DNA from 3 places in the Nocardia sp. NPDC057353 genome. Region 1 is predicted to be linked to each of the others. Evidence: riboswitches for the same ligand, from Rfam matches in the RefSeq annotation. Region 1 holds a riboswitch; each other region holds the start of a gene.

Region 1 (10,208 bases):
GCGGCGTCCGCGGCGGCGTCCACGACGGCGACGAGGACCGCTGGATCGGCATCTTCTTCCGCGTCGACGACATCGAGGCCGCGACGCGAAGGGTCCGCGACCTCGGCGGCGAGGCCGACGACCCCGGCCCGGAGACGGAGGGCTTCGGCCGCTTCGCCTTCTGCCGAGACGACCAGGGCGTGCGATTCGGGCTGCACCAGCCCGGTCTGCCACAATCGCAGGCGTGACAGACCCGACCGTGGCGCGGCGCGAATCCGGAGGCGGCAGCTGGGGCGCGCAGTTCCTGCGCTGTCACCTGCCGATGGTGATCGTGGTGCTGGTCGTGCTGGTGGCGATCGTCTTCGTCGCCTCCGATCGCTGGCGCCGCGGCGCCTTCATCTTCGGCAGCGCGGCGCTGCTGGCCGCGGTGTTCCGGCTGTGCCTGCCGACGGTGCGGGTGGGGCTGCTCGCGGTGCGCGGCAAGCCGTTCGACGTGGCGGCGCTGAGCCTGCTCGGCAGCACCATCGTCTTCCTCGCCGCCACGATCAACACCCTCGGCGTCGGTTAGCGGTTCGCCCTGGCCAGCGCCGCGGTGCGGGCCAGCAGCGCGGCGATCTGGTCGGCCTCGGTGAGGAAGCCGTCGTGGCCGTCCCTGGAGTGGATGACGTCCAGTTCCGCGCAGCCGGGCAGCAGCTCGGCGAGTTCGCGCTGGGTGCGCAGCGGGTAGAGCCGGTCCGAGTCGACCCCGGCGACCACGCACGGCACCGGAGTCGACCCCAGCGCCGCCGCGACCCCGCCGCGGCCGCGGCCGACGTCGTGCCGGTTCATGGCCTCGGAGAGCAGCACGTAGGTGGCGGCGTCGAACCGGGCGACCAGCTTCTCGGCCTGGTGCTCCAGGTAGCTCTGCACCGCGTACCGGCCGCCGTCCCACGGGTCCTCGCCCGCCTGCGGCAGGTTCTCGAAGCGGTGGTCGAGCTCGGCCTCGGTGCGGTAGCTGAGGTGCGCCACCCGGCGGGCGACGGCGAGGCCGGTGACCGGGGCGCTGCCGGTGCCGTGGTAGTCGCCGCCCTGCCAGGCCGGGTCGCCGACGATGGCGGCGATCTGGGTGGTCTGGGTGCCGATCTGGTCGGCGGTGGCGCGCGCGCCGACGGCGAGGACCAGCGCCGCGGCCACCCGCTCGGGGTGGCCGACCATCCACTCCAGCACCCGCATGCCGCCCATGGAGCCGCCGACCGCGGCGGCCAGCCGCTCGATGCCGAGCAGGTCGGCGAGCGCGATCTCGGCGCTCACCTGGTCACGGATGGAGATGTCGGGGAAGCGGCTGCCCCAGGGCTTGCCGTCCGGAGCGGGGGCGGCGGGGCCGGTGCTGCCCTTGCAGCCGCCGAGCACGTTGGTGGCGATCACGCACCACTCGTCGGTGTCCAGCGGGGCGCCGGGCCCGACCATGCCTTCCCACCAGCCGGGCGCCGGGTTGTCGGGGGCGCTCGCGACGTGCGCGTCGCCGGTGAGCGCGTGCTCGACCAGGATCACGTTGTCCATGGCGGGGGAGAGCTCGCCCCAGCGCTGCACGGCCAGCCGCACATCGGGGACGACGGCGCCGTTCTCCAGTTTGACGTCGCCGACCGCGAGCACGCCGGACGTCCCGTCCGGCGGCGGTAGCAGGGCGGTGCCCGGTTCGATGCCCACGGTCACGACGCCGCGTCGAAGCCCGCGCGCAGGTCGGCCAGGATGTCCTGCAGCCCCTCGATGCCGACGGCCAGCCGGACCAGCCCCGGCGTGACGCCGGAGCTCGCCTGCTCGTCGGGGGTGAGCTGGGAGTGCGTGGTGGAGGCCGGGTGGATCACCAGCGAGCGCACGTCGCCGATATTGGCGACGTGGCTGTGCAGCGTCAGCGCGTCGACGAACTTCTTGCCCGCCTCGACGCCGCCCTTCAGCTCGAAGGCGATCACCGCGCCCGCGCCCTTCGGCGTGAGCTGCTGCGCGCGCTCGTACCAGGGCGAGGTGGGCAGCCCGGCGTAGGCGACCGAGGTGACCGCCGGGTGCGTGGCGAGGAACTCGGCGACCGCCTGCGCGTTCTGCACGTGCCGCTCCATGCGCAGGCTCAGCGTCTCGATGCCCTGGCTGATCAGGAAGGCGTTGAACGGCGAGACGGCGGAGCCGAGGTCGCGCAGCAGCTGCACCCGCGCCTTGAGCGCGAAGGCGGGCGCGCCCAGGTCGGCGAAGATCGCGCCGTGGTAGCTGGGGTCGGGAGTGGTGAAGCCGGGGAAGCGGTCCTCGCCGGATTCGGTCTTCCCGCGCCAGTCGAAGGTGCCGCCGTCCACGATCGCGCCCGCGATGGCGGCGCCGTGGCCGCCCAGGTACTTGGTGGCCGAGTGCACCACGATGTCGGCGCCGTGCTCCAGCGGCCGCAGCAGGTAGGGGGTCGCGACCGTGTTGTCCACGATCAGCGGGACGCCCGCGGCGTGCGCGACGGCGGAGATGCCGGGCAGGTCGAGGATGGCGCTGCTCGGGTTGGCGATGGTCTCGCCGTAGCAGGCCTTGGTGTTCGGCCGGACGGCGGCGCGCCACTGCTCCAGGTCGTCCGGGTCGTCCACGAAGGAGACCGCGATGCCCAGCTTGGGCAGGGTGTAGTGGAAGAGGTTGTAGGTGCCGCCGTAGAGGTGCGGGCTGGAGACGATGTGGTCGCCCGCGTTCGCCACGTTCAGGACGGCGAAGGTCTCGGCGGCCTGCCCGGAGGCGACGACCAGCGCCGCGACGCCGCCTTCGAGGGCCGCGATCCGCTGCTCCACCACGTCCTGAGTGGGGTTCATGATCCGGGTGTAGATGTTGCCCGGCTCGGCGAGGCCGAAGAGCGCCGCGGCGTGCGCGGTGTCCCGGAAGGTGTAGGAGGTGGTCTGGTAGATCGGCAGGGCGCGGGCGCTGGTGCTGCCGTCGGGGGCCTGACCCGCGTGGATCTGCTTGGTCTCGAAGGACCAGTTCGCGGTGGGGTCGGTCGTCTCGGTCACGTGTTACCTCCAGGAGAGCGCGCTTGCTCCCGGCCGTCGGGAGCCGGGTCGTCACCCGGAGCACCCCGCCGCTGCTGGAGGGTTGCCGGCCAGCGAGCCGGGGCTTGGCGCTGGCACTCATGACCTGTTCGACATCGTAACCGGACCGAGGTCTGCCGATCGAACCCGTGTGCGGAGTTATCCACAGGTAGCCGCTGTGAATGCGCTCACAGCTGCTTCCTGTGGACTCTGAGCGGGTGGGTGCTGCGCCCCGGCGGGCTCTCGTCGTAGGCTCGAACCGTGAGCAAGGGGCGTGTCCTCGGTCACGCCGGACCTACTCGCGGGTAACGAGCCGGGGTCCCCGAAAGGGCGACCCTCGCCGTGCAATGCGAGGTCGGGCAGCAGTACGCTTGTCTTGTTTGCACCACAGGGTCTCGCCGACCAAGCGGGACATAGACGTTGTCTGTTGGACAGCTGGGGTCCGCTCACAAGCGTGTTCGCCTGGCCGTGCAATGAGGGCACACACCCTAGGAGGACACGAAGATCCATGTCCAAGATCAAGGTTGAAGGCACCGTCGTAGAGCTCGACGGCGACGAGATGACGCGGATCATCTGGCAGTTCATCAAGGACAAGCTGATCCACCCGTACCTCGACGTGAACCTCGAGTACTACGACCTCGGCATCGAGTACCGCGACAAGACCGACGACCAGGTCACCGTGGACGCGGCCGAGGCGATCAAGCGGCACGGCGTCGGTGTCAAGTGCGCCACGATCACGCCGGACGAGGCGCGGGTCGAGGAGTTCGGGCTGAAGAAGATGTGGCGGTCGCCGAACGGCACCATCCGCAACATCCTCGGCGGCACGATCTTCCGCGCGCCGATCATCATCTCCAACGTCCCGCGGCTGGTGCCGGGCTGGACCAAGCCGATCATCATCGGCCGCCACGCCTTCGGCGACCAGTACCGCGCCACCGACTTCAAGGTGTTCGAGGCGGGCACCGTCACCCTCACCTTCACCCCGGAGGACGGCGGCGAGCCGATCGTGCACGAGGTCGTGAAGATGCCGGAGGACGGCGGCGTCGTCATGGGCATGTACAACTTCAAGAAGTCCATCGAGGATTTCGCGCGGGCCTCGTTCAACTACGGCCTGCAGCAGAACTACCCGGTCTACATGTCGACCAAGAACACCATCCTCAAGGCCTACGACGGCATGTTCAAGGACACCTTCCAGGAGGTGTTCGACGCCGAGTTCAAGAGCCAGTTCGACGCCGCCGGGCTCACCTACGAGCACCGGCTGATCGACGACATGGTCGCCTCCTCCATGAAGTGGGAGGGCGGCTACGTCTGGGCCTGCAAGAACTACGACGGCGACGTGCAGTCCGACACCGTCGCGCAGGGCTTCGGCTCGCTCGGGCTGATGACCTCGGTGCTGCTCACCCCGGACGGCAAGACCTGTGAGGCCGAGGCCGCGCACGGCACCGTGACCAGGCACTTCCGCCAGCACCAGCAGGGCAAGCCGACCTCGACGAACCCGATCGCGTCGATCTTCGCCTGGACCCGTGGGCTGGAGCACCGCGGCAAGCTGGACAACACCCCCGAGGTGATCGGCTTCGCGCAGACGCTGGAGGACGTCGTCATCAAGACCGTCGAGGGCGGGCAGATGACCAAGGACCTGGCGGCGCTGGTCGGCGGCGACCAGGGCTACCTCAGCACCGAGGAGTTCCTCGGCGCGCTCGACGCCAACCTGGCGCGCGCGCTGCGCTGATCCCGGCTTCGAGACCCCTGTTCCGCCGACTGCGGAGCGGGGGTCTCCGCGTATCCGCGCATGGCCCGGAGGGGGTGGCCGATCTCACCCCGGGATCGGGAACCCCGCCGCGGTACCGCGGGGTTGCACGGAAGCGTGACTTCTACCGCTACCGCCGTCGAGACTCCGCGCACCAGCTGGCACCTGCCCGCCGTGCTCGCCATGGCGCTCGGCGGGTTCGGGATCGGGACCACCGAGTTCGTCGCCATGGGGCTGCTGCCCGACATCGCGGGCGCGCTGCGGATCTCCGAGCCGACCGCGGGGCACGCGATCTCCGCCTACGCGCTCGGCGTCGTGATCGGGGCGCCGCTGATCGCGGCCGCCTTCGCCCGGGTGGCGCGGAAGAAGCTGCTGGTCGGGTTGATGGTGGCGTTCACCGTCGGCAACCTGGCGACGGTGCTCGCGCCGAGCTACGGCGCGCTGATCGCGGCGCGCTTCGTCGCCGGGCTGCCGCACGGCGCCTACTTCGGCGTCGCCTCGCTGGCCGCCGCGACGCTGGCGCCCGCCGGGCAGCGGGCAAAGGCGGTGGCGGCGGTGATGCTGGGGCTCAGCGTGGCCAATGTGGTCGGCGTGCCCGCCGCCACCTGGCTCGGCCAGGCCTTCGGCTGGCGTTCGGCGTTCGTGGTGGTCGCGGTGATCGGGCTCGCCACCGTCGCGGCGCTGCTGCGCTTCGTTCCGCCGCTGACCGGGATCGTCACCACCAACCCGCTCACCGAGCTGGGCGCGCTGCGCAGGCCGCAGGTGCTGCTCACGCTGGCGGTCGGGGCGATCGGCTTCGGCGGCATGTTCGCGGTGTACACCTACGTGGCCACCACGCTCACCGACGTGGCCGGGCTCGGTTCCGCGCTGGTGCCGCTGGTGCTCGCGCTCTTCGGCGTCGGGATGGTGATCGGCAATATCGCCGGTGGTTTCCTGGCCGATCGCGGGGTTGACCGCTCGATCTTCCTCGGCATGGGTGCCATGGTGGTGATCCTGGCCGGGTTCGTGGCGGCGGCGCACAACCCCGTCACCGCGGCGGTCGGCGCGCTGCTGGTCGGCGCCTCCGGCGCCGCGCTCGCCCCCGGGCTGCAGACCCGGCTCATGGATGTCGCCGCCGACGCCCAGACGCTCGCCGCCGCCCTCAACCACGCCGCGCTGAACATCGCCAATGCGGCCGGTGCCTGGTTAGGAGGCCTGGTGATCGCCGCAGGTTACGGCTACACCGCCCCCGCGGCGGTCGGCGCAGCCCTCGCCGTGACCGGCGTCGTCCTCTTCACGGTCACCGTCGCCCTGGCCAAGCGCAATCCCGCGGCCGCACCCGGCCTCTCGTAAGACGCTGCCCCGCTGTCCGCGCGCTGCGTCGCGCCGCTCGCGCTGCGTCGCGCCGCTCGCGCTGTACCGTGCTGCCCGCGCGCTGTGCCGCGCTGCCCGCGCGATTCGTGCGCCACCGGTCCCGCGCACCTCGCGCGTAGACTCCGCTGATGGCCAGCAGTGTGACCCGCGGCCGCCGCACCCAGCACGAGCGCAGCAGCGCCATGCGTGAGCGGCTGCTCGACGCCACCGTCGACTGCCTGGTCGAGTACGGCTACGCGGGCACCACAACGCCGCGCATCGCCGCCAGGGCCGGGGTGACCCGCGGTGCCCAGGTGCACCACTTCGGCGCCAAGGCGGACCTGGTGGTCGCCGCCGTCCGGCACCTGGCGCAGCGCCGCTCCGAGGTCGCGGTCCGCGAACTGGATCGCGCGACCACCAGCGCCGACCCGCTCGGTGTCGCGCTCGAACTGCTCTGGGAGACGCACCAGGGCCCGCTCTTCGCCGCCTCCGCCGAGCTCTGGATCGCGGGCCGCACCGACCCGGTGCTCGCCGCCGCGCTGCGCGAGGCCGAGCCGGTCATCGACGAGATGGTCCTGGCCACCATCGCGCACCTGCTCCCCGCCGACCGCGACGCCCGCCCGCTCCGTGACCTCCTCTACACCGCCATGGACGTGCTGCGCGGCATCCTGGTCGCCGACTTCGTCGGCACCGACCCGGGACGAGCCCGCCGCCGCTGGCTCCGCGCCGTCACCGAATTGCGCCGCACGCTGCCGGAACAGCCCCCCGGCGCGCCGCGCTGACACCGGTTCCAGCGATCTCGCCCGCCCCCGCAGGCCCGGCGGTATGGTCACTTTCATACAAGCGTGCACGCATGTGCGCCGGGAGGAACAACGATGTTCGAGTGGTCCGAGACCGACCTGATGATCCGCGACGCGGTGCGCGGTTTCGTGGACAAGGAGATCCGGCCCAAGCTGGACGAGCTGGAGAGCGGTGAGCTGCCGCCGTACCCGGTGATCCGGAAGCTCTTCGCCCAGTTCGGCATCGACGCCATGTCCGACGAGGCGGTGCGCAAGTCGCTGGCCAGGGAGCGGGCGGGCGAGAGCAGCGCGGGCGCGGGCGAGGAGAACTCGCAGGACTCCATGATGGCGGTGCTCATCTCCGAGCTCTCCGGCGTGAGCCTGGGCCTGGTCAGCGCGCTCGGCGTGAGCCTCGGGCTGGGTGCGGCCACCATCAGGGCGCGCGGCACGCTGGCGCAGAAGGAGCGCTGGCTCGCCGATCTCATGACCATGCGCAAGGTCGCCTCCTGGGCGATCACCGAGCCGGACTCCGGCTCGGACGCCTTCGGCGGCATGCAGACCACGGTCCGCCGCGACGGCGACGACTACATCCTCAACGGCCAGAAGACCTTCATCACCAACGGTCCGTACGCCGACGTGGTCATCGTCTACGCCAAGCTGGACGACGGCACCACCGCCAAGCGCGACCGCAAGGTCCTCACCTTCGTGCTCGACTCCGGCATGCCCGGCTTCACCCAGGGCAAGCCGTTCAAGAAGATGGGGCTGCACGCCTCGCCCACCGGCCAGCTCTTCTTCGACGACGTCCGGCTCGGGAAGGACCGGTTGCTCGGCGAGACCGAGGAGCACCACAGCGGTGACGGCAGGGAGAGCGCCCGCTCCAGCTTCACCGCCGAGCGCGTCGGGGTGGCGTTCCAGGCGCTCGGCATCATCGAGGAGTGCCTGCGGCTCTCGGTCGACTACGCCAAGTCGCGCACGCTCTGGGGCCAGGAGATCGGCCGCTTCCAGCTCATCCAGCTCAAGCTGGCGAAGATGGAGGTGGCCAGGATCAACGTGCGCAACATGGTCTTCAGCACCCTGGAGCGCGGCCGGGCCGGGAAGCCGCCGAGCCTGGCCGAGGCCTCGGCGATGAAGCTGTACGCCTCGGAGGCGGCGACCGACGTGGCGATGGACGCGATCCAGCTGTTCGGCGGCAACGGGTACATGCAGGAGTACCGGGTGGAGCAGCTGGCGCGGGACGCCAAGTCGCTGATGATCTACGCGGGCAGCAATGAAATCCAGGTCACCCACATCGCCAAGGGGTTGCTCGCCGACTCCGCCACCAAGCGCTGAGAGGAACCGAGATGGCTACCGCAACCACCATCGCGGGCAAGGTCGTCGTCATCACCGGCGGCGCGCGCGGCATCGGCTTCGCCACCGCCAAGCACCTGCGTGACCAGGGTGCCCAGGTGGCGATCGGCGATATCGACGAGCCGAAGGTCAAGGAGGCGGGCGCCGACCTCGGGCTCGAGGTCTACGGCAGACTCGACGTCACCGACCCGGATTCGTTCGCCGCCTTCCTCGACCAGGTGGAGCGGCAGCTCGGCCCGGTGGACGTGCTGGTCAACAATGCCGGGATCATGCCCGCGGGCCGCTTCGACGAAGAACCCGACCGGGTGAGCCGCCGGATCATGGACATCAACGTGCACGGCGTGATCGTCGGCAGCAAGCTCGCTACCCAGCGCATGGCGCCGCGCGGCCGCGGCCACGTCATCAATATCGCCTCGCTGGCGGGCGAGGCGCCGACGCCCGGGCTGGCCACCTACTGCGCCAGCAAGGCGGCGGTACTCGCGCTCACCGACACGCTGCGCGCCGAGTACCGCGAGCAGGGCGTCGAGTTCTCCGCGGTGCTGCCGACCTTCACCAATACCGAGCTGGTGGCGGGCACCGCGGGCGCCAAGGGCATGAAGAACGCCGAGCCCGAGGACATCGCGGCCGCGGTGGCCGGGCTGATCGGCAAGCCGAAGCGGCGGGTCGCGGTCACCAAGCTGGCCGGGGCGCTGGTCGCCTCGCAGTACTTCCTGCCGACGAAGGTCAGCGAGTACCTGGCGCACGCCTTCGGCCTGGAGAAGGTCTTCCTCGACGATGTCGACACCGCCGCGCGCAGCGCCTACGAGCGCCGCGCGCGGGGCGAGGACGAATAGCTACAGCGCGCGCAGCCGGCTCCGGCTGGCGTAGACGTGCTCGGCGATGAGTGTGGCGATCCGGTCCGGCGCCTCCAGCATGGGGACGTGGCCGACGCCGTTGACCAGGATGCGGTCCGCGGAGTCGGGGAGTTCGGCCAGGTAGCGGCGGGCGTAGACGCGGTTCGGGATCACCCGGTCGTACTCCGCGAGCAGCAGCCGCACCGGGGTGGTGAGCGTGGAGAGGTCGGGCTGGGCGGGGTGCCGCACCCCGCCGAGCAGCATGGGAACCATGGCCGCGCACTGCAGGACGGCCTGCACGGCGGCGCTCGCATCCCGGTTCGCGACCCGGCCCGGGTGCTTGGCCAGCGCGTACCCGGCCAGCCTGCGCACGACCGGGTTGTCCATCGGCCGCACCCCGATCCTTTTCCCGGCCTCGGCGAACGGCACCAGCGCGAGGAACTTGAGCCCGACCCGGAACTGGGTGAGCGAGGGCGACGGCCAACCGCCGGCGGGGGCGATCAGCGTCAGGGTGCGGGCCCGGCCGCGGCGCGCCAGCTCGGCGCCGATCCAGCCGCCGAGCGAGTTGCCCGCGATATGGCAGGTGCGCCAGCCTTTCTCGTCCAGCATCTGCTCGACGTGGTCGGCCAGCTTCGCCACGTCGAGCGGGCCGTCGACCGGAGCGCCGCCCCAGTGACCGGGCAGCGCAGGGGCGAAGACCTCGCAGCGGGCCGCCATGCGCGCTGCCACCTGCTCCCAGCAGTGCGGGGAGAGCAGGAAGCCGTGCAGGAGCAGGAGCGGGTCGCCGGAGCCGAGGTGCAGTGCGGCGATCGGCTGCGGGCGGGTCGCCGTCGGGCGCTTCGGCTTCGGTGCGGGTTCGGGTGCCGGGCGCACCGGCAACTGGGTGACGCGTCGGGTGCCCGAAGGGCGGGTCAGCGGTTCCTCGCTCGGCCCACTGGCGGCGGGTTCCGCCGTGCCCTCCCGTGCCTCAGCGCGGCCGCCGGTGGGTGTCGGGAGCAGTTCGCCTGCGGCGGGGGCCAGGGGCTTGGCGTCCGGGACGGCCGCGTCGAGCGGCCCGACCCGGCGGCGGCGGACGAAGGGGGCGCGCGGGAAAGTGCGGCGGGAAGAACCGGTGTCGGACGACATCGTCGGCACCCCTTCCTGGGCGGTGACGGCGGTGTCGCGACGCCCG
Region 2 (10,208 bases), on a different contig from region 1:
TCGTCGATCAGGACGCGGCCCGCCTCGTTCGGCACGGTGCCCGCCTGGTCGTCGAAGGGCAGCTGGGTGATGTTCTGCGACAGGTACCCCACCGCGCGGTACACGGCCTGCACCTCCCAGTCGCGGTACTCGCCGGTGCCCTTGACGTTGCCGGTGCCGTCCAGCTGGGTGCGCTCGGTGCGCAGCCCGACGACCTTGCCGTCGGCGTCGCCGACCACCTCGGTCGGCGCCTCGAAGAAGTGCAGGAAGAGCTTGTGCGGCCGGTTGCCCTGGTCGCGGATGGCCCACTGCTCGAGCGTGTTGGCGACCATGTCGACCTGCTTGGAGTGGCGGCGCGCGGCCTCGGAGCCCTCGTCGTAGTCGATGTCCTCGGGGTCGACGATGACCTCGATGGTCGGCGAGTGGTCAAGCTCGCGCAGCTCCAGCGGGGTGAACTTGGCCTGCGCGGGGCCGCGGCGGCCGAAGACGTGCACCTCGACGGCCTTGTTCTGCTTGAGCCCCTCGTAGACGTTCGGCGGGATCTCGGTCGGCAGCAGCTCGTCGCCGGTCTTGGCGAGCACGCGGGCGATGTCCAGCGCGACGTTGCCGACGCCGAGCACCGCGACCTTCTCGGCCTCCAGCGGCCAGGTGCGCGGGACATCGGGGTGGCCGTCGTACCAGGAGACGAAGTCGGCGGCGCCGTAGGAGCCGTCCAGGTCGATGCCGGGGATGGTGAGCGCGCGGTCGGCGTTGGCGCCGGTGGAGAAGATGACGGCGTCGTAGAAGCGGCGCAGGTCGTCCAGGGTGATGTCGGTGCCGTAGTCGATATTGCCGAGCAGCCGCACCTGCTCCTTGTCCAGCACCTTGTGCAGCGCGGTGATGATGCCCTTGATGCGCGGGTGGTCGGGCGCGACGCCGTAGCGGATCAGCCCGAACGGCGCGGGCATCCGCTCGTAGAGATCGATGGAGACGTCCGCGTCGGACTTCATCAGCGCGTCGGCGGCATAGATCCCGGCCGGGCCTGCACCCACGATCGCAATGCGGAGCGGCCGAGCCGCCTCACTCTGTTCGGTCATGTTCACGCGCACCTTCGGTCGATACGTTCATCTGGCGTCTACTTAGCCCAGGCTAACCTGAGATCGGTACGGGACCGCGCTCCGATTCTCTCCGGAGCATCGGAAGGCGGCTCCGGCACGAGTCGCAAGCTCCCATTCTATCGGCCCTGCTCCACGCGGGCCGCGACCCGGGTGGGCAGCGCGTATCCTGCCGGGGCCGGTGCGCCGACGGCCCAGGTCATCGGTGATCATCGAGGGATGAGCGAGCAGCAGCCCAACGATCCGGAGCCGGAAGTCCGCTCGATCGTCCCGTTCGTGGCGGCCGGGGTGGTCGCGGTGCTGGTCCTGGTGGGGATCGTGCTCGCCGGGGTGCTGTCGCCGGTTGAGAAAAATGTCACAGAGGCGGACAAGATGTCGGCCGCGGTGCGCAACTACGCGGATGCCCGCGGCCGCACCGACGCGGTCCCCCCGCCCGGCACCGCCTGCGATGGCTTCGACGAGGCCGCCTCGCCGCTGGCCGAGCAGCTCGGCGGGCCGGAGACGCGCACCGAGATCGAGGTCGGGGCACTGGCGAACCCGGTGGTCGAGGGCGACCGTGGCCGGATCACGGTGACCACCCGGGTGAACGGCAGGGAGGCCACCGCGACCTGGACCCTGACCAGGGACGGCGACCGCTGGCTGGTCTGCGGATGACGCGCCCGGACGCGGGGAAACTCGTGTTGACAGCGGCCGCCGCGCCGGGGCAATCTCGGTTCGCAAGGTCATGAGAACCAGCGTCAAGCCCCGGCTCGGCTGGTCGGCAACCCTCCTCCGCGGCGGGGTGCTCCGGGTGACGACCTGGCCGTATGCGGCGTTCCCATGCGGCAAGCGTGGATTCACAGGAGGTTCGACATGAGTTATGCCGGTGACATCACCCCCAAGCAGGCGTGGGAGCTGTTGCGCGACAATCCGTCCGCCGTGCTGGTCGACGTGCGCACCGAGGCCGAGTGGCGCTTCGTCGGCGTGCCGGACACCACCGAGCTGGAGCGCCCGACCGCGCTGATCGAGTGGGTGGACGGCACCGGCTCGCCCAACCCGGCCTTCCTGGAGCAGCTGCAGCGCGCGCTCGACGGGCGTGACCCGGAGGCGCCGGTGGTGTTCCTGTGTCGCTCCGGCCAGCGCTCGGCGAACGCCGCCGGGCTGGCGACCGGCGCCGGAATCGCCCCCTCCTACAACGTGATCGACGGCTTCGAGGGCCCGATCGACGGCGCGGGCCACCGCGGCTCCGCCGGTTGGCGCGCCGACGGCCTGCCCTGGCGGCAGTCGTGATCACCGGCGGCGCCTTCGACCGGCCGCTGCCGGAGAACGTCGGCCCGGCCACGCTCGGCGTGCGCGGCGGGCTGCGCCGCTCCGGCTTCGAGGAGACCTCCGAGGCGCTCTACCTCACCTCGGGCTTCGTCTACGAGAGCGCCGAGGCGGCCGAGGCCGCCTTCACCGGCGATGTCGAGCACTTCGTCTACTCCCGCTACGGCAACCCGACGGTCGCCGTCTTCGAGGAGCGGATGCGGCTGATCGACGGCGCCGAGGCGTGCTTCGCCACCGCCAGCGGCATGGCGGCGGTCTTCACCGCGCTCGGCGCGCTGCTGAAGGCCGGTGACCGGCTGGTCGCCGCGCGCAGCCTCTTCGGCTCCTGCTTCGTGGTGGCGAACGAGATCCTGCCGCGCTGGGGCGTGCAGACGGTCTTCGTCGACGGTGAGGACCTGGACCAGTGGGAGCAGGCGCTCTCGGTGCCGACCCAGGCGGTCTTCTTCGAGACCCCGGCCAACCCCATGCAGAACCTGGTGGACGTGCGGCGGGTCAGCGAGCTCGCGCACGCCGCGGGCGCGAAGGTGGTGCTGGACAATGTCTTCGCCACCCCGCTGCTGCAGCGCAGCCTGGAGCTCGGCGCCGACGTGGTGGTCTACTCCGGCACCAAGCACATCGACGGCCAGGGCCGGGTGCTCGGCGGCGCCATCCTGGGCGAGCGCGAGTACATCGACGGCCCGGTGAAGACGCTCATGCGGCACACCGGCCCCGCGCTCAGCCCGTTCAACGCCTGGACTCTGCTCAAGGGGTTGGAGACCATGCCGCTGCGCGTTCGGCACTCCACCGCGGCGGCGCTCGAGGTCGCCCGCTTCCTGGAGGGCCACCCGGCGGTGGGCTGGGTGCGCTACCCCTTCCTGGAGTCGCACCCGCAGCACGAGCTGGCCACCACCCAGATGAGCGGCGGCGGCACGGTGGTTACCTTCGAGTTGGCCGCCCCCGACGGCGAGGGCAAGAAGCGCGCCTTCGAGGTGCTGAACCGGCTGCGCGTCATCGACATCTCGAACAACCTCGGCGACGCCAAGACGCTGATCACGCACCCGGCCACCACCACGCACCGGGCCATGGGCGCGGAGGGGCGGGCCGGGATCGGGCTCACCGACGGCGTCGTTCGCATCTCGGTCGGCCTGGAGGATGTCGAGGACCTGATCGCGGACCTGGACCACGCGCTCGGCTGAGCTATTGACAGCATCCTGTCATGTTTGACAGGATGCTGTCATGACTTCGGAACCTCGCATCGTGTACACGGCGGTCTACGACACCCTGGCCGACTGGGAGGTCGGGGCCGCCATCGCGTACCTCAACAACCCCGAGCTGCAGCGCGAACCCGGCTCGCTCGTGGTGCGCACGGTCGGTCGCGGCACCGAGCCGGTGACCACCGGCGGCGGCATGCGCATCCTGCCCGACGTCGATCTGAGCGCGGTCGACCTCGACCGGGCGGCCGCGCTCATCCTGCCCGGGGCCGCGCTCTGGGATCAGGGCGACGAGTTGGCGGCCTTCGCCGAGCTGGCCCGCGGGTTCCTCGACGCCGGGCGGCCGGTCGCGGCCATCTGCGGCGCTACCTTCGGGCTCGCCAAGGCCGGGCTGCTCGATACCAGGGCGCACACCAGCAACGACCCCGGCTACCTGGCGTCCAGCGGCTACGCGGGCGCCGCGCGCTACCGCGACGAGCCGGCGGTCACCGACGGCAATGTCGTCACCGCGACCTCGCTGGCGCCCTTCCACTTCGCGCACCAGCTCTTCGCGGTGCTCGACGTCTACGAGCCGCAGGTGCTGGACGCCTGGTTCCGGCTCTTCGCCGAGCGCGACCCGAGCGCGTACGCGGTGCTCGCGGAGCACGGCGCGTGACCGAGCAGGAACTCTTCAGCACCGCCGCCATCACCTCGTTCGCGCTGAACGGCCGCTTCCTCGCGGTCGCCGAGAAGCTCGCCGCCCCCGCCGGGCTCACCGCCGCCTGGTGGCAGGTGCTCGGCGCGGTGCTGCGCGAACCGCTCCCCGTCGCGGGCATCGCCAGGGCCATGGGGATCACCAGGCAGAGCGTGCAGCGCATCGCCGACCTGCTGGTCGAGAAGGGGCTCGCCGAGTACCGGGAGAACCCGGCGCACCGCCGCGCCAAACTGGTCGCCGTCACCGACGAAGGCCTGGCGGCGGTGCGCCGGATCGACCCGCAGCACGCGCAGGTGGCGCACCGGCTCGCCGCTGAGCTCGGTGCCGAGCGGTTCGCCGAGATCGTCGCCGCGCTCACCGAACTCGCGGCGACGATGGACCGGCTGGAGCTGGATTCCTAGCCCAGCTTGCGCAGCCGCGGCGCGAGGTCGCGCTGGAAGAGGTCGAGGAAGCGGCGCTGGTCGTGGCCGGGGGCGTGGAAGACCAGGTGGTTCAGGCCCGCGTCGAGGTAGGGCTTGATCTGCTCGACGGCCTCGTCGGGGTCGCTGGCCACGATCCAGCGCTTGGCGATCTGCTCGATCGGCAGCGCGTCGGCGGCGGCCTCCATCTCGATCGGGTCGGTGATGGAGTGCTTCTGCTCGGGGGTGAGCGAGAGCGGGGCCCAGAAGCGGGTGTTCTCCAGCGCCAGTTCGGGATCGGTGTCGTAGGAGATCTTGATCTCGATCATCTTGTCGATGGGGTCGAGGTCGCGCTCGGCCTTGGCCGCGCCCTCGGCGACGGCGGGCAGCAGCTTGTCGGTGTAGAGCTCCATGCCCTTGCCCGAGGTGCAGATGAACCCGTCGCCCGCGCGGCCCGCGTACCTGGCCACGACCGGGCCGCCCGCGGCGATGTAGACGGGGATGCCGCCCTCGGGGACGTCGTAGATGGAGGCGCCGACGGTGTGGTAGTACTCGCCGTCGTAGTCGACCCGGTCACCGGTCCAGAGCGCGCGCATGAGCGCGACCGACTCGCGCAGGCGGGCGAAGCGCTCCTTGAACTCGGGCCACTCGCCCTTGTAGCCGGTGGCGATCTCGTTCAGCGCCTCGCCGGTGCCGACGCCGAGCATGACCCGGCCCGGGTAGAGCACGCCCATGGTGGCGAAGGCCTGGGCGATCACCGCGGGGTTGTAGCGGAAGGTGGGGGTGAGCACCGAGGTGCCGAGCTGGATCCGCTTGGTGCGTTCGCCGACCGCGGCCATCCAGGCCAGCGAGAAGGGGGCGTGGCCGCCCTTGTGCCGCCAGGGCTGGAAGTGATCGCTGACGGTCGCGCTGTCGAGGCCGTGCTCCTCGGCGAGGACGGCGATCTCCACCAGTTCCCGCGGTCCGAACTGCTCCGCCGAGGCCTTGTACCCGAGCTTGAGGTCTGCCATGTGCGCCACTCCTGTCGCCACGTTGCCGCGGGCACTTCGTGCCGGGCGCCCGCCTGCATCGACCATAGAGGAGCGGGGTTACCCGGTGCCGGGCGCGGGGTCGGGCAGCGCGCCGGGCGCGGGGTTGCGCGGTGCGCCGGGCGCTGGGTTCGGCAGCGCGCCGGGCGCGAGGTCGAGCGGCGTGCCGACTGCGGGGTCGCGCAGCAGCGGGTGCCGCGTGTATTCCGCGGGGACGGCGGTGATGGGCGGGTCCGGTTCGACGTCGGTGCGGCGACGAGCGACCGCGCGCACGTAGCCGAGGTGGGCGCCGCGGTCGGCCTCGAGGGCGGCGATCTCGACGGCGTTCTCCGGGTTCACCGCGTACTGCCAGTCCAGCCAGCGCTGCCAGCCCTCCGGCATGGCGTCGGCCAGCTCGGCCTCGAGCAGGCCACTGCGCTCCCAGTGCGCGTGCCACCACTCCGGCGTGTGCAGGCAGGCCAGCGCGGGCTCCCACCAGGCGGCGAGGTGGTCGGGGACCGGCCACCCCGGGTCGGCGGTGAGTCCGGCGCCCGCGATGCCGAGCTGGCCGCCGGGGCGCAGGAAGCGGGTCAGGTACTGGGCGTACAGGTCGTCGGTGCCGTAGTAGACGAAGGAGTCGATGCTGAGCACGGCGTCGAAGAAGCCGGGGGCGAAGGGCAGCGCGCGGGCGTCGGCGTGCAGCGCGTAGACCGCGTCGGCGACGCCCGCGTCCCGGAAGCGCCGCGTCCGCTCGGCCGCGTCGAACCACAGGTCGACCGCCCACACCTCGACGCCGAACTCGGTGTGCAGGAACACCGACGAGGCGCCGCGGCCGCAGCCCAGGTCGAGCACCCGCATGCCGGGCCGCAGCTCGACCGCCTCGGCGAGCCACTCGGTGAGCCACAGCGGGTTGGCGCCGCCGCTCACCGCGGCGCGCAGCCAGTCCGGGTGGTAGCGCGCCGAGCGCGGGAAGCGGGGGTGCGTCGGGTCGGTCATCGCCGGGGCTCCTGTGCGTCGGCCGGACGGCAGAGCGCGCGTTCGGCGGTGGTGGTGATGCGCTCGATCGCGGCCTCGACATCGAGGCCGCGGCCGGTGAGCAGGTGGTCGAGGGCGTCGAAGCCGGTGAGCGCCCACAGCACGTCGGCGGCCCATTCGGCGCTGACATCCGCGCGCAGCACGCCGCCATCGGCCAGCCGTTTCGCCAGGTGCTCGACGCCTGCGCGGCGGTCATCCTCCATGTGCCGCACGGCATCTCCGGCCGAGGCGGGGTCGAGCCGGTCCATGGCGTGCAGCACCCGGTAGATCTCCAGGTCGCGGCTCTTCATCCGGGAGGCGGCGGCGATCGCGGCGCGCAGGTGTGCGCGCGGCTCGACGTCGGTGACGGCGGCGCTCAGCTCGCCGAGCCCGGTGCGCTCCCAGAGGTCGCGCACGAAGGCGTCGAAGAGCCCGGCGCGGGAGCCGAAGTCGGCGTAGATCGTGGTCCTGGAGACCGCGGCGAGCTTGGCCACCCGGTCCAGGCTCACCGGCTCGGCCGGTGCCTCGCGCAGCCGCTGCGCCACGGCGTCCAGGATCCGGCGCCTGGTCTGCTCGGCGTTCTCCGCCCGTGCCACCTGTTCGTACTTGCGTGTGCCCACGTCGTCATCATCGCACATTTGGCTTGACAATCTGTCCGTTCGAATTCACTATTCGACTGTACATCATGTTCGGTGAATAGTGCCGTTGACATTCCTGCCGCCGGAACCGATTCACCTCCGCACCCCCTTCGATCAGCGAGGACCCCGAATGACCCGCACCACCGACCCCCGCGCGCTCTGCCTGCGCAGCATCGAGATCATGGCGACCGGCGTCGAGGCCGACTTCCACGCCGTCGTGCACCCCGAGGCCGTCAACCGCGAGGCGAAGGACGAACCGCCCGCCTGCCGCGTGCCCGGCCCGGCCGGGTTCCACGCCACCGCGCTGTGGCTCCGCGCCGCCTACTCCGACCTGCACTGGGAGGTGCACGACACGGTGGTCGACGGCGACCTCGTCGTCGTGCACGCCACCATGTCCGGGCGGCACACCGGCCCCTTCGTCACCTACACCGCCGAGGGTGGGGTGGAGCAGGCCTTCCCGCCCACCGGGCTGACCTTCGCCACCACCCAGACGCACTGGTTCCGGGTTACCGACGGCCTCGTCCGCGAGCACTGGGCCAACCGCGACGACCTCGGCACCGCCAAGCAGCTCGCCTGGGTGCCGCCCACCCCGGCGTATCTGTTCCGGATGGCCAGGGCCACCAGGGCGGCGCGGCGCGCGGAAAGGACGAACGCGCGATAATTGCTCCGTGATGGCCAACGACGAACCGATCCTGTCCTACCTGACCGACATGGACGGTGTCCTGGTGCACGAGGACCACCTCATCCCGGGCGCGGACACCTTCCTGCGCGAGCTCGGGGAGAACGAGATCCCGTTCCTCGTGCTCACCAACAACTCGATCCGCACGCCGCGCGACCTGCAGGCGCGGCTGCGGCACTCGGGGCTGGACATCCCGCAGGAGGCGATCTGGACCTCGGCGCTGGCCACCGCGACCTTCCTGGACGACCAGCGCCCGAACGGCACCGCCTACGTGGTCGGCGAGTCCGGGCTGACCACGGCGCTGCACGAGATCGGCTACGTGCTCACCGACAGCGACCCGGACTACGTGGTGCTCGGCGAGACCCGCACCTACTCCTTCGAGGCGATCACCACCGCGATTCGCCTGGTGGAGCGGGGTGCGCGCTTCATCGCGACGAACCCGGACGCCACCGGCCCCTCGCGCGACGGCGTGCTCCCCGCGACCGGGTCGGTGGCGGCGCTGATCACGCGGGCCACCGGCCGCGACCCGTACTACGTCGGCAAGCCGAACCCGCTCATGATGCGCTCGGCGCTGCGCAGGCTCGGCGCGCACTCGCAGTCGACGGTCATGATCGGCGACCGGATGGACACCGACGTGATCTCCGGGCTGGAGGCGGGGATGCGCACCATCCTGGTGACCTCGGGGATCTCCACCGTCGCGTCGGTGGGGGCGTACCCGTACCGGCCCACCGCGGTCATCGACTCGGTGGCCGATCTGGTGGGCCGGACCCGCACCCCCTTCGACGAATGACACCGTTCGCGGTGCGGTTGCCGACAGTTCAGGTCCGCGCCGCTCGCACCCGGCGTTCCGTCCGGTTCCTTCACTAAGCTCGTGCGCATGGCCGACCACGATCCGTCCACCGTCTACATCGCCTCCCCGGAGGGCGACACCGGGAAATCGACGGTGGCGCTCGGGGTGCTGCAGATGCTGTGCGCCACCGCGGCCAGGGTCGGCGTCTTCCGCCCGATCACCCGCTCCGCGACCGAGCCTGACTACATCCTGGAGCTGCTGCTGGAGCACAGCACCGCGGACATCGACTACGCGCAGGCGGTCGGCGTCACCTACGACCAGGTGCACGCCGACCCGGACTCCGCGATCAGCGAGATCGTCATGCGGTTCCACGAGGTCGCCGCGGTCTGCGACGCGGTGGTGGTGGTCGGTAGCGACTACACCGACGTGGCCAGCCCGAGCGAGCTGCGCTTCAATGCGCGGATCGCGGTGAATCTCGGTGCGCCGGTGCTGCTCGTCGTGCGCGGTGCAGGCCGCAGCCCGGACGAGGTGCGGCAGCTGGTCGAGCTGTGCAGCAGCGAGCTGCAGGCCGAGCACGCGCAGTCGGTCGCCATCGTGGCGAACCGCTGCGACCCGGACGAGCTGGGCGAGATCCGCGCCGCGCTCGCCGGTTTCGAGGTCCCGAGCTGGACGCTGCCCGAGGTGCCGCTGCTGATCGCGCCGACCATGGCCGAGCTGTGCACGGCGCTCGGCGGCGAGCTGTGGAGCGGCGACCCGGAGCTGCTGAACCGCGAGGCGCTGAGGGTGATGGTGGGCGGCATGACCGCCGAGCACATCCTGGAGCGGCTCACCGAGGGCGTGGTGGTGATCGCGCCGGGCGACCGCTCGGACGTGCTGCTCGGTGTGGTGGCCGCGCACGAGGCCGACGGCTTCCCGTCGCTGGCCGGGATCATCATGAACGGCGGCATGCTGCCGCACCCGGCCATCTCCCGGCTGATCACCGGGCTGCGCCCGCGGCTGCCCATCCTGACCACGCAGCTCGGCACCTACGACGCGGCGGGCGCGGCGCACGGCACCCGCGGGCGCATGTCGTCCGGGAACTCGCGCAAGGTGGACACCGCGCTCGCCCTGATGGAGGAGCACGTCGACGCCGCCGAGCTGCTGGCCCGGATCGAGCTGCCGCGCACCGAGATCGTGACCCCGCAGATGTTCGAGTACCAGCTCATCGAGCGGGCGCGGGCCGACCGCAAGCGCATCGTGCTGCCCGAGGGCACCGACGACCGCATCCTGCGCGCGGCGGGCCGGGTGCTGCAGCGCCGGATCGCGGACCTGGTGATCCTCGGCGACGAGCAGAAGATCAGGGCCCGCGCCGCCGAGCTCAATGTCGACATCTCCGCCGCGGAGGTGCTCGACCCGCTCGGCTCCGAGCACCTGGAGCGCT
Region 3 (10,208 bases), on a different contig from region 1:
CCGATGGATTCGGACTTCCCGCTCTTCGTTGCGGTGCCTGGCCGGTGGAGGGGGAGGCCGGCCTGGTCACCAGGTGGAGTAGTACAGATCCCACTCGCCGTCGTAGTTCAGGACGCACTCGTAGTACTTCCAGTCCGGGTGCGCCGGGCCGTACTCGCCGTCGGCGGAGCAGGCGGCGTAGGTGGAGTAGGTGCCGACCCAGATGGTCTCGACCGTGCGGTACTCGGGCGCGGCGGAGGCGGTCGCCGCCGTCGACACCCCGGCGACGGCGGCGGCAGCCAGCAGGCCGGCCATGGCGAAGGACTTGATCCGCATTTCGTTGCTCCTGTCGGTACTTCGTCTTGCTCTGTCGACAGGAACATTACGAGCGGAAAACCCCTGGTACAGCCACCCCTAGGGGTGGTGACACCCACCCCTGGGGCGAGCTTCTACCGACCCTCGAAGCGCGGCGGCCGCTTCTCGAAGACCGCCGTGATCGCCTCGGTCAGGTCGTCCGACGGCAGGAACGCGGCGTTCCACGCGGAGACGTAGCGCAGCCCGGCCGCCACCTCGGCGGTGAGCCGCTCGTTCAGCACGTCCTTGACGCCCTGCACCACCAGCGGCGGGTTGGCGGCGATCTCGCGGGCCAGCGCGTGCGCCGCTGCCAGCACCGCCTCCTGGTCCTCGAAGACCTCGTTGACCAGGCCGATCCGCTCCGCGCGCGCGGCGTCGATGTCCTTGCCGGTGAAGGCGAGCTCACGCAGGTGCCCCTCGGAGATCACCGCGGGCAGCCGCTGCAGCGAGCCGACGTCGGCCACGATCGCCACCTTCGCCTCGCGCAGGCTGAACTTCGCCTCGGCGCTGGCGTAGCGGATGTCGGCGGCGGCGATCAGGTCGAGCCCGCCGCCGATGCACCAGCCGGAGACCGCGGCGATCACCGGCTTGACGCACTCCGCGACCGCGGTGATCGACGCCTGCAGCACCCGGATCTCGTTCAGGAAGGTGGTGCGCGGCGCGGCCAGCGCGCGGTCGGCCATGAGCGGGCCGAACGAGCCGGACATCGCGGCCAGGTCGAGGCCGTAGGAGAAGTGCTTGCCGGAGCCGGTCAGCACGATCGCGCGGACCTCGGGGTCGGCGGAGAGCCCGGCGAAGATCTCCGGGAGTTCGCGCCAGAAATCCGGGCCCATGGCGTTGCCCTTGCCCGGCCCGGTGAGCGTCACCTGGGCGACCTGGTCCTTCGTCTCGACCGTGAAGGCCTGCCAATCAGTCATTTGTACAGCGTATCGAGGCGGTGCCGCGGCTTGTAAAGCTTGTGCAAATTCCGGGCTCCGATGCTGGTCTCGGCGGTGCGGCGGAGCCGATGATGGTCATCTCGCCCCTCGGAGGTCGCCATGCTGATGCATCAGGGAATCGGGCTCGACCGCTTCAACGCCATGCCGAACGCCCGCGCGGTGCACGCGCTCTTCGAGTGCTGCTGCTGCGTCACCTGGGCGGCGCGGATCAGCGCGGGGCGCCCCTACCGCGACCATGACGACCTGCACAATGCCGTCGAGTTGGAGCTGCTCGCGCTCTCCCCCGGCGACCTGGAGCGGACCTTCGACACCGTCGTGCACGAGGCCTGCGGGGACCGCACCGTCGAGACGCTCGCCAAGATCGTCTCCGCGCGGGTCGAGCGGATGCTCGGCCCCGAGGGCGGCTACCCCGAGTACTGAGCGCGAGACCCGCTCTGCCGCATCGAGACTGCGGGGCGATCGAACCGCGACCCCCGAGCGGGGTTGCGGCCCTACCCTGGTCGCATGCGCAAGTCGAGTCTGCCGCCGGGCGCGGTCCGGGTCTCCGACACCCTGATCTCCCGGGGGCACCACGGCGTGATCCTGACCCGCCCCGAACCCATCGACACCGCCGAGGACGCCGCGCGCGCACTCGGCGTCGACCCCGGCGCCATCGTCGAAGCGCTGGTCTACCTGCTCGACGACGAGCCGGTGCTGCTGCTCGTCGGCGGCGCGCGCCCGGTGCACCTGGAACGCACCGCGGCGCGGCTGGAGGGCACCCTCGCCCCGGCGCCCGAGGCGCTGACCAGGGAGGTCACCGGACAGCCCGCGGGCGGGGTGGCGCCGCTCGGGCACCCGACGAACCTCTCCACCTGGGTGGACACCGCGCTCGCCGGGCACCCGCAGCTGTGGGCGGCGGGCGGGCACCCAGGCACGCTGTTCCGCACCTCGTTCACCGAACTGGTGCGGATCACCGCCGGACAACCGGTCGATATGAGCTGAGCACGCGTACGTTCGTTGCTGTGAGTGCACCACGTTCCGACGGCATCACCGCCGACCAGTACCGCGCCTCCATGCGGCACTACCCGGCGGGCGTCACCATCGTGACGCTGCGGGCCGCGCACGGCCCGGTCGGCTTCACCGCCACCTCGTTCGCCTCGCTCTCCCTCGACCCGCCGCTGGTGTCGTTCAACATCGCGCACACCTCGTCCAGCCTGGCGGCGCTGCTCGCCGCCGAGTCGGTGGTGATCCACTTCCTCGGGGCGCACCAGCGGGAGTTGGCGCAGCGGTTCTCGCGCAGCGCGGCGGAGCGGTTCGCCGATCCGGCGCTCTGGGCCGAGTTGGAGTCCGGGGAGCCGGTGCTGCACGGGACCCCGCTCTGGTTGCGGGCCGAGGTGCACCAGCGGTTCGACATCGGGGACCACACCTTCGTCGCCGGGCTCGTCACCCGGGTGCACGACGAAACGCAGGAATCCGCGCCCGCGGCGCCGCTCCTCTACTACGACGGCCGCTACCACCAGCCCACCGAACTCGGCTGAGATGGCAGGCCGGACCACGGCGATGGTCCGGCCGGCCCGGCCCTCCTCCGACTCGGGCGCAACCGAGTCGAGGCGGCCGCTTACGGCCCCGATGCCGGGGTCAGAACCCGGCGCAGGGCGCGGCGCCGAAGGCATCGGCGCCGAGGGGGCGGGTCTCGGGGACCGGGCTCCAGGCCCCGCCCTCGGCGGCGTAGGACCACGCCGACTCCCCGCGCACCAGCGTGTGCAGCGCGGAGATCAACCGGTCCACATGCTCCACAGTCGTCCCCACCCCGACGCTGGCCCGCAGCGCGGCGGGCAGACCGAGCCGCTCGAGCAGCGGGTGCGCGCAGAACCGCCCGTCCCGCACCCCGATCCCGTGCTCCGCGGAGAGGTACGCGGCCACGTGCCCCGGCGCGAACCCGTCCACCGTGAACGCCACGATCCCCACCCCCTCCCCGCTGTCACTGAAGATCCGCGGCTGGGAAACCCCGGGCACCCCGGCAAGCCCGTCCCGCAACCGCTCGGTCAGCGCCCGCTCGTGCGCCACGAACCGCTCCTCCGGAATCCCGGCCAGCGCGTCGCAGGCCGCGGCCACCGCCGCCGCCCCGAGCACATTCGGCGACCCGCCCTCGTGCCGCTGCGGCGCGGGAGCCCACTCGGTCTCCGTCACCGAGACGGCGCGAACGGCACCACCCCCGGCCAGGTACGGCGGCGCCGCGTCCAACCAGTCCCGCCGCCCGACCAGCACCCCGGCCCCGAACGGCGCGTACAGCTTGTGCCCGGAGCACACCAGGTAGTCGATCCCGGTCTCGCGCAGCGAGATCCGGCGGTGCGGCGCGAGCTGCGCGGCATCGACCAGCAGCCGCGCCCCGCACCGGTGCGCGATCTCGGCCAGCTCGCGCAGCGGAAGCAGCTCCCCGGTGACATTGGAGGCGCCGGTCACGGCGAGCAGCGCCGCGGGCTTGCAGCAGAGCTCGGCGACCAGCCTGCGCAGCGTCTCGGCGACGGTGTCGGCCGCGGTCACCACCCGGCGCCCGCCCGCGAGCCAGGGCAGGAAGTTGGCGTGGTGCTCGATGTCGAGCACCACGGTGTCGCCGGGCACGCAGCCCGCCAGCAGGTTCAGCGAGTCGGTGGTGCCGCGGGTGAAGACGACCACCTGGTCGTCCTCGGCGTCGAAGAACGCGCCGACGGTGCCGCGCGCGCTCTCGTAGCACTCGGTGGAGACCCGCGAGGCGTACCCCGCCCCGCGGTGCACGCTGGCGTAGTACGGCAGCAGCGCCGAGACCCGCTCGGTCACCGCGGCGAGCGCCGGAGCGCTCGCGGCGTAGTCGAAGTTCGCGTAGCCGACGGCGCCGCCCTGCACCAGCGGGACCACGAGGTCGTCGCCCGAGGTCGCCGCGAGCGGGGCACAGGTCGGTTCGAGAACAGCGGTCATCACGTCATCCCAACGGTCGGGGACCCGCAACGAGAGAGGTGTCGAGTCCGCGCTTGCCGCGTCCGGTCGGACGGCGGCCCGGTCGTCACCCGGAGCACCCCACCGCGGAGGAGGGTTGCCGACCAGCAAGCCGGGGCTGAACGCTGGCACTCATGACCTGCCGAAGAGCGTGACAAAGCCGGACCGCGGTTGTCAAGCACCGCTCCGGCGAAGATCACTCCCCCGCCGTGGCGCGGTCCCCACCAGCCGGAAGGCGCGGGGTGAACGCGGGGTGAACAGCGACGCACCCGCTCGACCTGCGCAAATACGCGTCCGGCCGAGTAGCGTGGACAACCGGTCGCCACCGGGTTCGCCCGCTGGTAACCCGGACATGGCAGAACGAGCGGGAAGTGTGGGCACTCGATGAAAGGTGGTGGGGACGTCATGGTCCGACCACAGCTCCATCCGGCGGATCTCGACCCCACTGCCCCCGGCTCGGCGCCACCCGGAACGGCCACGCTCCCCGACCCGCTGCGCCGCGGCGCGCTCGCCGCACCGCAGCGCACACTCGTCGACATCGTCACCGCTACCGCCCAGGAATTCCCGGACGCCGCCGCCATCGATGACGGCGACACGGTCCTCAGCTACCTGGAACTGGTGGTCGAGATCGAAGCGGCGATGAACCGGCTCGCCGAGGCCGGGGTGCGCCGCGGCGACCGCGTCGGCATTCGGCTACCGTCCGGCAATCGCGAGCTGTACGTCACCATCCTGGCGGTGCTCTACTGCGGCGCGGCCTACGTCCCGGTGGACGCCGACGACCCCGAGGAGCGCGCCCAGCTGGTCTTCGGCGAGGCGAAGGTGGCCGCCATCGTCACCGCCGACGGCATCCGACCCGGCACCCGGGATGCCGCGCCCGCCGACGACGCCGACTGGGCATCGCTGCCCACCCCGGACGACGACGCCTGGATCATCTTCACCTCCGGTTCGACCGGCACCCCCAAGGGCGTCGCGGTGACGCACCGCAATGCCGCCGCCTTCGTCGACGCCGAGGCCGAGCTCTTCCTGCCGGACGAGCCCATCGCCCCCGGCGACCGGGTGCTCGCCGGCCTCTCGGTCGCCTTCGACGCCTCCTGCGAGGAGATGTGGCTGGCCTGGCGCAACGGCGCCTGCCTGGTCCCGGCCCCGCGCGACCTGGTGCGCACCGGCGCCGACCTGGGGCCGTGGCTCATGCGGCGCGGCATCACCGTTGTCTCCACCGTGCCGACGCTCGCCGCCACCTGGCCCGCGGAGGCGCTGGACGGCGTCCGGCTGCTCATCTTCGGCGGCGAGGCGGTGCCGCCGGAGCTGGCCGAGCGGCTGGCCCGCGACAGCGACCGCGAGGTCTGGAACACCTACGGCCCCACCGAGGCCACCGTCGTCGCCTGCGCCGCCCGGCTGACCGGCGAGCCGCCGGTCCGCATCGGGCTGCCGCTGAACGGCTGGGACCTGGTGGTGGTGAACGCCGACGGCAACCCGGTGCCCGAGGGCGAGACCGGCGAGCTGGTGATCGGCGGCGTCGGCCTGGCCCGCTACCTGGACCCCGCCAAGGACGCGGAGAAGTACGCCCCGCTGCCAACGCTCGGCTGGGACCGCGCCTACCGCAGCGGCGACCTGGTGCGCAACGAGCGCGAAGGGCTGGTCTTCCTCGGCCGCGCCGACGACCAGATCAAGCTCGGCGGCAGGCGCATCGAGCTCGGCGAGATCGACAATGCCCTGCAGCACCTGCCCGGCGTCACCGGCGCCGCGGCGGCGATCCGCACCACCAAGGCGGGCAACAAGATCCTGATCGGCTACCTGACCGGCCCGGACACCGACTACGACCTGCGCGCCGCCCGCGCCACGCTGGCCGAGCAGCTGCCCGCGCCGCTGGTGCCGCGGCTCGCGATCGTCGAGGACATGCCGACCAGGACCTCGGGCAAGGTCGACCGCAATGCCCTGCCCTGGCCGCTGCCGAACGCCGCCGAGGACGACCCGGAGAACGAGCTCACCGGCACCGCGCTCTGGATCGCCGGGATCTGGGACTCCATCCTCGGCGCCGAGATCACCGGCCCCGACGCCGACTTCTTCGACCTCGGCGGCGGCTCGCTGGCGGCCGCGCAGCTGGTCACCGCGTTACGCGAGCGCTACCCCACGGTCGCCGTCGCCGATATCTACGACCACCCGCGGCTCGGCGCCATGGCCGAGCTGCTGGACGAGAGCACGCCCGCGGTCGCGGTGGTGGACCGCACGGTCCGCCCGACCCCGCGCTCGGCGCAGCTCGCCCAGGTGCTCGCGACCGTCCCGCTCACCACGCTGACCGGGCTGCAGTGGCTGACCTGGCTGGCGATCGTCGGCAATGTGGCGGCGTGGTCCGGCTCGCTGCCCTGGCTGCCCGCGCTCTCCTGGTGGTGGACGCTGGTCGCCTTCGTGCTCTTCATCTCGCCGCCCGGCCGGATGGCGCTCTGCGTCGTCGGGGCGCGCACGTTGCTGGCCGGGTTGCGGCCGGGCAGCTACCCGCGCGGCGGCTCGGTGCACCTGCGGCTCTGGGCCGCGGTCCGGCTCTCCGAGGCGTCCGGCGCGGAGAACCTGTCCGGCGCGCCGTGGATGGTCCCGTTCGCCCGCGCGCTCGGCGCGAAGATCGGCCGCGGCGTCGACCTGCACAGCCTGCCGCCGGTCACCGGCATGCTGGAGCTCGGCGACGGCTGCAGCGTCGAGCCCGAGGTCGACCTGGCCGGGTACTGGATCGACGGCGACGTCGTGCACATCGGCCCGATCGTGGTCGGTGCGGGCGCGGTGGTCGGGTCCCGCTCGGTATTGCTGCCCGGTAGCAAGATCGGCCGCGGCGCCGAGGTGGCGCCCGGCTCCGCGGTGGCCGGAAAGGTGAAGGCGGGCCAGGAGTGGGCGGGGTCGCCCGCGAGCAAGGTCGGCAAGGCGCGGCACCGCTGGCCCGCCGAGCGCCCGGACCGGGCCGCGCACTGGGTCGCGATCTTCGGCGTCTCCTCCATGGGGCTGGCCGCGGTGCCGATCATCGGCCTCGCGGCAGGCGGGCTCTTCCTGGCCTGGATGATCCGCGACACCACCACCCTCGGCCAGGGCGCGCTGCGCGCCTTCCTGCTGCTGCCGCCCGCGGTGCTGATCAGCCTCGGCGTCTACGCGGCGATCACCATCGTCGCGGTGCGGCTGCTCGCCATCGGGTTGACCGAGGGGTACCACCCGGTGCGCAGCCGGGTCGGCTGGCAGGCGTGGTCCACCGAGCGGCTGCTCGACTCGGCGCGCACCTTCCTCTTCCCGCTCTACGCCAGCCTGCTCACGCCGATCTGGCTGCGGCTGCTCGGCGCCAGGATCGGCAAGAGCGTCGAGGCCTCGACGGTGCTGCTGCTGCCCAAGTTCACCACCGTCGCGGACGGCGCCTTCCTGGCCGACGACACCATGATCGCGGGCTACGAGCTGGGCGGCGGCTGGCTGCGCATCGGCGAGGCCAAGGTGGGCAAGCGCGCCTTCCTCGGCAACTCCGGGATGACCGCGCCCGGCCGCCGGGTGCCGAAGAACAGCCTGGTCGCGGTGCTCTCCGCGGCGCCGTCGAAGGCCAAGGCGGGTTCGTCCTGGCTGGGCAGCCCGCCGGTGCGGCTGCGCCGGGCCGCGGAGAACGCCGACACCACCCGCACCTTCGACCCGCCGCCGCGGCTGCGGCTGGCCCGCGCCGCGGTGGAGACCTGCAGGCTGATCCCGGTGCTGGTCACCTTCGCCATCGGCCTCGGCGTGCTCTTCGCCCTCGCCGCGCTGGCCCGCGGCATCGGGCACCTGGCGACCGCGCTGCTCAGCGGCATCGTGCTGATGGTCGCCGGTGCGGTGGCGGGCGGGATCGCGGTGCTGGCCAAGTGGCTGCTGGTCGGCCGGATCGGGCAGGAGGAGCACCCCCTGTGGAGCTCGTTCGTCTGGCGCAACGAGGTCTCCGACACCTTCGTGGAGACCGTGGCGGCCCCCTGGTTCGCCCGGGCCGCGACGGGTACCCCGGTGATGATTCTGTGGCTGCGCGGACTCGGCGCCAAGATCGGCCGCGGGGTATGGTGCGAGTCCTATTGGCTGCCGGAGGCCGACCTGGTGACGCTCGGTGACGGCGCGACGGTGGAGCGGGGGTGCGTGGTGCAGACCCACCTCTTCCACGACCGGATCATGGCGATGGACACCGTCGTGCTGGCGGAGGGCGCCACCCTCGGCCCGCACTGCGTCGCGCTGCCCGCCGCCACGCTCGGGGCAGGCGCGACCGTCGGCCCGGCCTCGCTGGTCATGCGCGGCGACACCGTGCCCGCCTCCACCCGCTGGTGGGGCAACCCGATCGCTCCGTGGTACCTGAACGACCCCGGGACGGTGTGATGGGCGGCAAGTTCTACGACGCCCCCATCGACGAGTACCTCCCGCAGAACGGCAACCGGGGTTACCGCGTCTCCCGGTACGAGCTGGAGCTCGGCTACCGGGTCGCGGGCAACCGGCTCACCGGCCGGGCCGTGATCACCGCCGTCACCACCGAGGTCCGCGACCGCTTCGCGCTCGACCTCTCGCAGGCCATGCGGGTGACCAAGGTCTTCGTCAACGGCGCCAAGGCCGCGCGCTACGTGCACCAGCACCACAAACTCGTGGTCACCCCGCAGCAGCGGATCCCGGCGGGCGGCGTGCTCTCCTTCGTCGTGCAGTACGGCGGGGTGCCGCGGCCGGTGCGCGGGCCGTGGGGCGAGGTCGGCTGGGAGGAGCTGACCGAGGGCTCGCTGGTCGCCAGCCAGCCGAACGGCGCCGCCTCCTGGTTCCCCTGCGACGACCACCCCAGCTCCAAGGCCAGCTACCGCATCGCGGTCACCACCGACTCGCCGTACTACGCGCTCGCCAACGGCACCCTGGTCCGCAAGCAGACCAAGGCCAGCCAGACCACCTGGGTCTACGAGCAGCCCGAGCCGATGGCCTGCTACCTCGCCACCATCCAGATCGGCCACTACCGCAGGCACCGGATCGGCCCCGCGCACGCGCCGGTGCCGATGGACGCCGTCGTGCCGACCCGGCTGCGCGCCGCCTTCGAGCACGACTTCGCCAGGCAGCCGCAGATGATGCGGCTCTTCACCGACCGCTTCGGCCCCTACCCCTTCGCCGGCTACACCGTCGTGGTCACCGACGACGAACTGGAGATCCCGATCGAGGCGCAGGGCATCTCGATCTTCGGCGCCAACCACTGCGACGGCAGGCGCACCGCCGAGCGGCTGGTCGCGCACGAACTCGCGCACCAGTGGTTCGGCAACAGCGTCACCATCCGGCAGTGGCGCGACATCTGGCTGCACGAGGGCTTCGCCTGCTACGCCGAGTGGCTCTGGTCCGAGGAGTCCGGCGGGCCCGGCGCCGACCGGATGGCCCGCGCCGCGCGGCACAACCTGGCCAGGCAGCCGCAGGACATCGTGGTCGGCGACCCCGGCGCGGCCAGGATGTTCGACGACCGGGTCTACAAGCGCGGCGCGCTCGCCCTGCACGCGCTGCGCCTCGAACTCGGCGACCGCGCCTTCTTCGCGCTGCTGCGCGAGTGGACCGCCCGCTACCGGCACTCCTCGGTGATCACCGAGGACTTCACCGACCTGGCCGGACACTTCACCACGCTCCCGCTGCGCCCGCTCTGGGACGCCTGGCTGCACAGCGCGGCGCTGCCGCAGCTACCGCCGCTCGGCGGGGTTCAGGGCGCCAGGTAGCGGGCCGCCAGCTCCTCGATCAGCGGATCGTCGTCGGCCACCGCGTCGAGGTCGATGAGATCGGTGCGCACCGCGTTCTGCCTGGTGTCGTCGTGCTCGGGAGAAGGGGTGCCGTCCTCCGCGAGCTGGCGCTCCAACTTCTCCCGGATCCGGGATTTCAGCGTGTCACTCATACCGGGGGCCTTCCCCGGGAGGGCCGCCGCGAATCTAGACGGGGGCGAGCCAGCCGCCCCACGGCGAGTTGCGCAGCACCGTGTAAACCGTGAGCAACCCGAGGAATGCC

The links. Region 1 has a riboswitch for S-adenosylmethionine ahead of ACFUUZ_RS23675 (bifunctional o-acetylhomoserine/o-acetylserine sulfhydrylase). Riboswitches for the same ligand answer to the same signal wherever they lie in the genome.
Region 2: linked by a shared signal. The riboswitch ahead of ACFUUZ_RS16610 (rhodanese-like domain-containing protein) and the one ahead of ACFUUZ_RS23675 (bifunctional o-acetylhomoserine/o-acetylserine sulfhydrylase) in region 1 are both predicted to bind S-adenosylmethionine.
Region 3: linked by a shared signal. The riboswitch ahead of ACFUUZ_RS12990 (aminotransferase class V-fold PLP-dependent enzyme) and the one ahead of ACFUUZ_RS23675 (bifunctional o-acetylhomoserine/o-acetylserine sulfhydrylase) in region 1 are both predicted to bind S-adenosylmethionine.

The regions. Positions count from the first base shown of each region.
Region 1 covers NZ_JBHVAK010000051.1:20,097-30,304, forward strand. Annotated here, with positions in the region: gene ACFUUZ_RS23660 (VOC family protein) at 1-227, shown strand, start outside; gene ACFUUZ_RS23665 (DUF3017 domain-containing protein) at 302-547, shown strand; gene ACFUUZ_RS23670 (homoserine O-acetyltransferase) at 544-1,671, opposite strand; gene ACFUUZ_RS23675 (bifunctional o-acetylhomoserine/o-acetylserine sulfhydrylase) at 1,668-2,984, opposite strand; SAM riboswitch class IV at 2,999-3,109, opposite strand; gene ACFUUZ_RS23680 (NADP-dependent isocitrate dehydrogenase) at 3,511-4,728, shown strand; gene ACFUUZ_RS23685 (MFS transporter) at 4,864-6,078, shown strand; gene ACFUUZ_RS23690 (TetR/AcrR family transcriptional regulator) at 6,228-6,860, shown strand; gene ACFUUZ_RS23695 (acyl-CoA dehydrogenase family protein) at 6,954-8,186, shown strand; gene ACFUUZ_RS23700 (SDR family oxidoreductase) at 8,198-9,037, shown strand; gene ACFUUZ_RS23705 (alpha/beta fold hydrolase) at 9,038-10,162, opposite strand.
Region 2 covers NZ_JBHVAK010000028.1:12,821-23,028, reverse strand. Annotated here, with positions in the region: gene ACFUUZ_RS16620 (FAD-dependent oxidoreductase) at 1-1,055, opposite strand, end outside; gene ACFUUZ_RS16615 (hypothetical protein) at 1,293-1,727, shown strand; SAM riboswitch class IV at 1,794-1,910, shown strand; gene ACFUUZ_RS16610 (rhodanese-like domain-containing protein) at 1,926-2,342, shown strand; gene ACFUUZ_RS16605 (O-succinylhomoserine sulfhydrylase) at 2,339-3,553, shown strand; gene ACFUUZ_RS16600 (DJ-1/PfpI family protein) at 3,594-4,223, shown strand; gene ACFUUZ_RS16595 (MarR family winged helix-turn-helix transcriptional regulator) at 4,220-4,663, shown strand; gene fgd (glucose-6-phosphate dehydrogenase (coenzyme-F420)) at 4,660-5,670, opposite strand; gene ACFUUZ_RS16585 (SAM-dependent methyltransferase) at 5,749-6,663, opposite strand; gene ACFUUZ_RS16580 (TetR/AcrR family transcriptional regulator) at 6,660-7,301, opposite strand; gene ACFUUZ_RS16575 (ester cyclase) at 7,450-7,980, shown strand; gene ACFUUZ_RS16570 (HAD-IIA family hydrolase) at 7,991-8,788, shown strand; gene pta (phosphate acetyltransferase) at 8,876-10,208, shown strand, end outside.
Region 3 covers NZ_JBHVAK010000020.1:33,111-43,318, forward strand. Annotated here, with positions in the region: gene ACFUUZ_RS12965 (hypothetical protein) at 67-315, opposite strand; gene ACFUUZ_RS12970 (crotonase/enoyl-CoA hydratase family protein) at 429-1,250, opposite strand; gene ACFUUZ_RS12975 (2-oxo-4-hydroxy-4-carboxy-5-ureidoimidazoline decarboxylase) at 1,371-1,691, shown strand; gene ACFUUZ_RS12980 (YbaK/EbsC family protein) at 1,776-2,252, shown strand; gene ACFUUZ_RS12985 (flavin reductase family protein) at 2,324-2,788, shown strand; gene ACFUUZ_RS12990 (aminotransferase class V-fold PLP-dependent enzyme) at 2,889-4,205, opposite strand; SAM riboswitch class IV at 4,250-4,363, opposite strand; gene ACFUUZ_RS12995 (Pls/PosA family non-ribosomal peptide synthetase) at 4,629-8,576, shown strand; gene ACFUUZ_RS13000 (M1 family metallopeptidase) at 8,576-9,925, shown strand; gene ACFUUZ_RS13005 (hypothetical protein) at 9,910-10,098, opposite strand; gene ACFUUZ_RS13010 (DUF2752 domain-containing protein) at 10,133-10,208, opposite strand, start outside.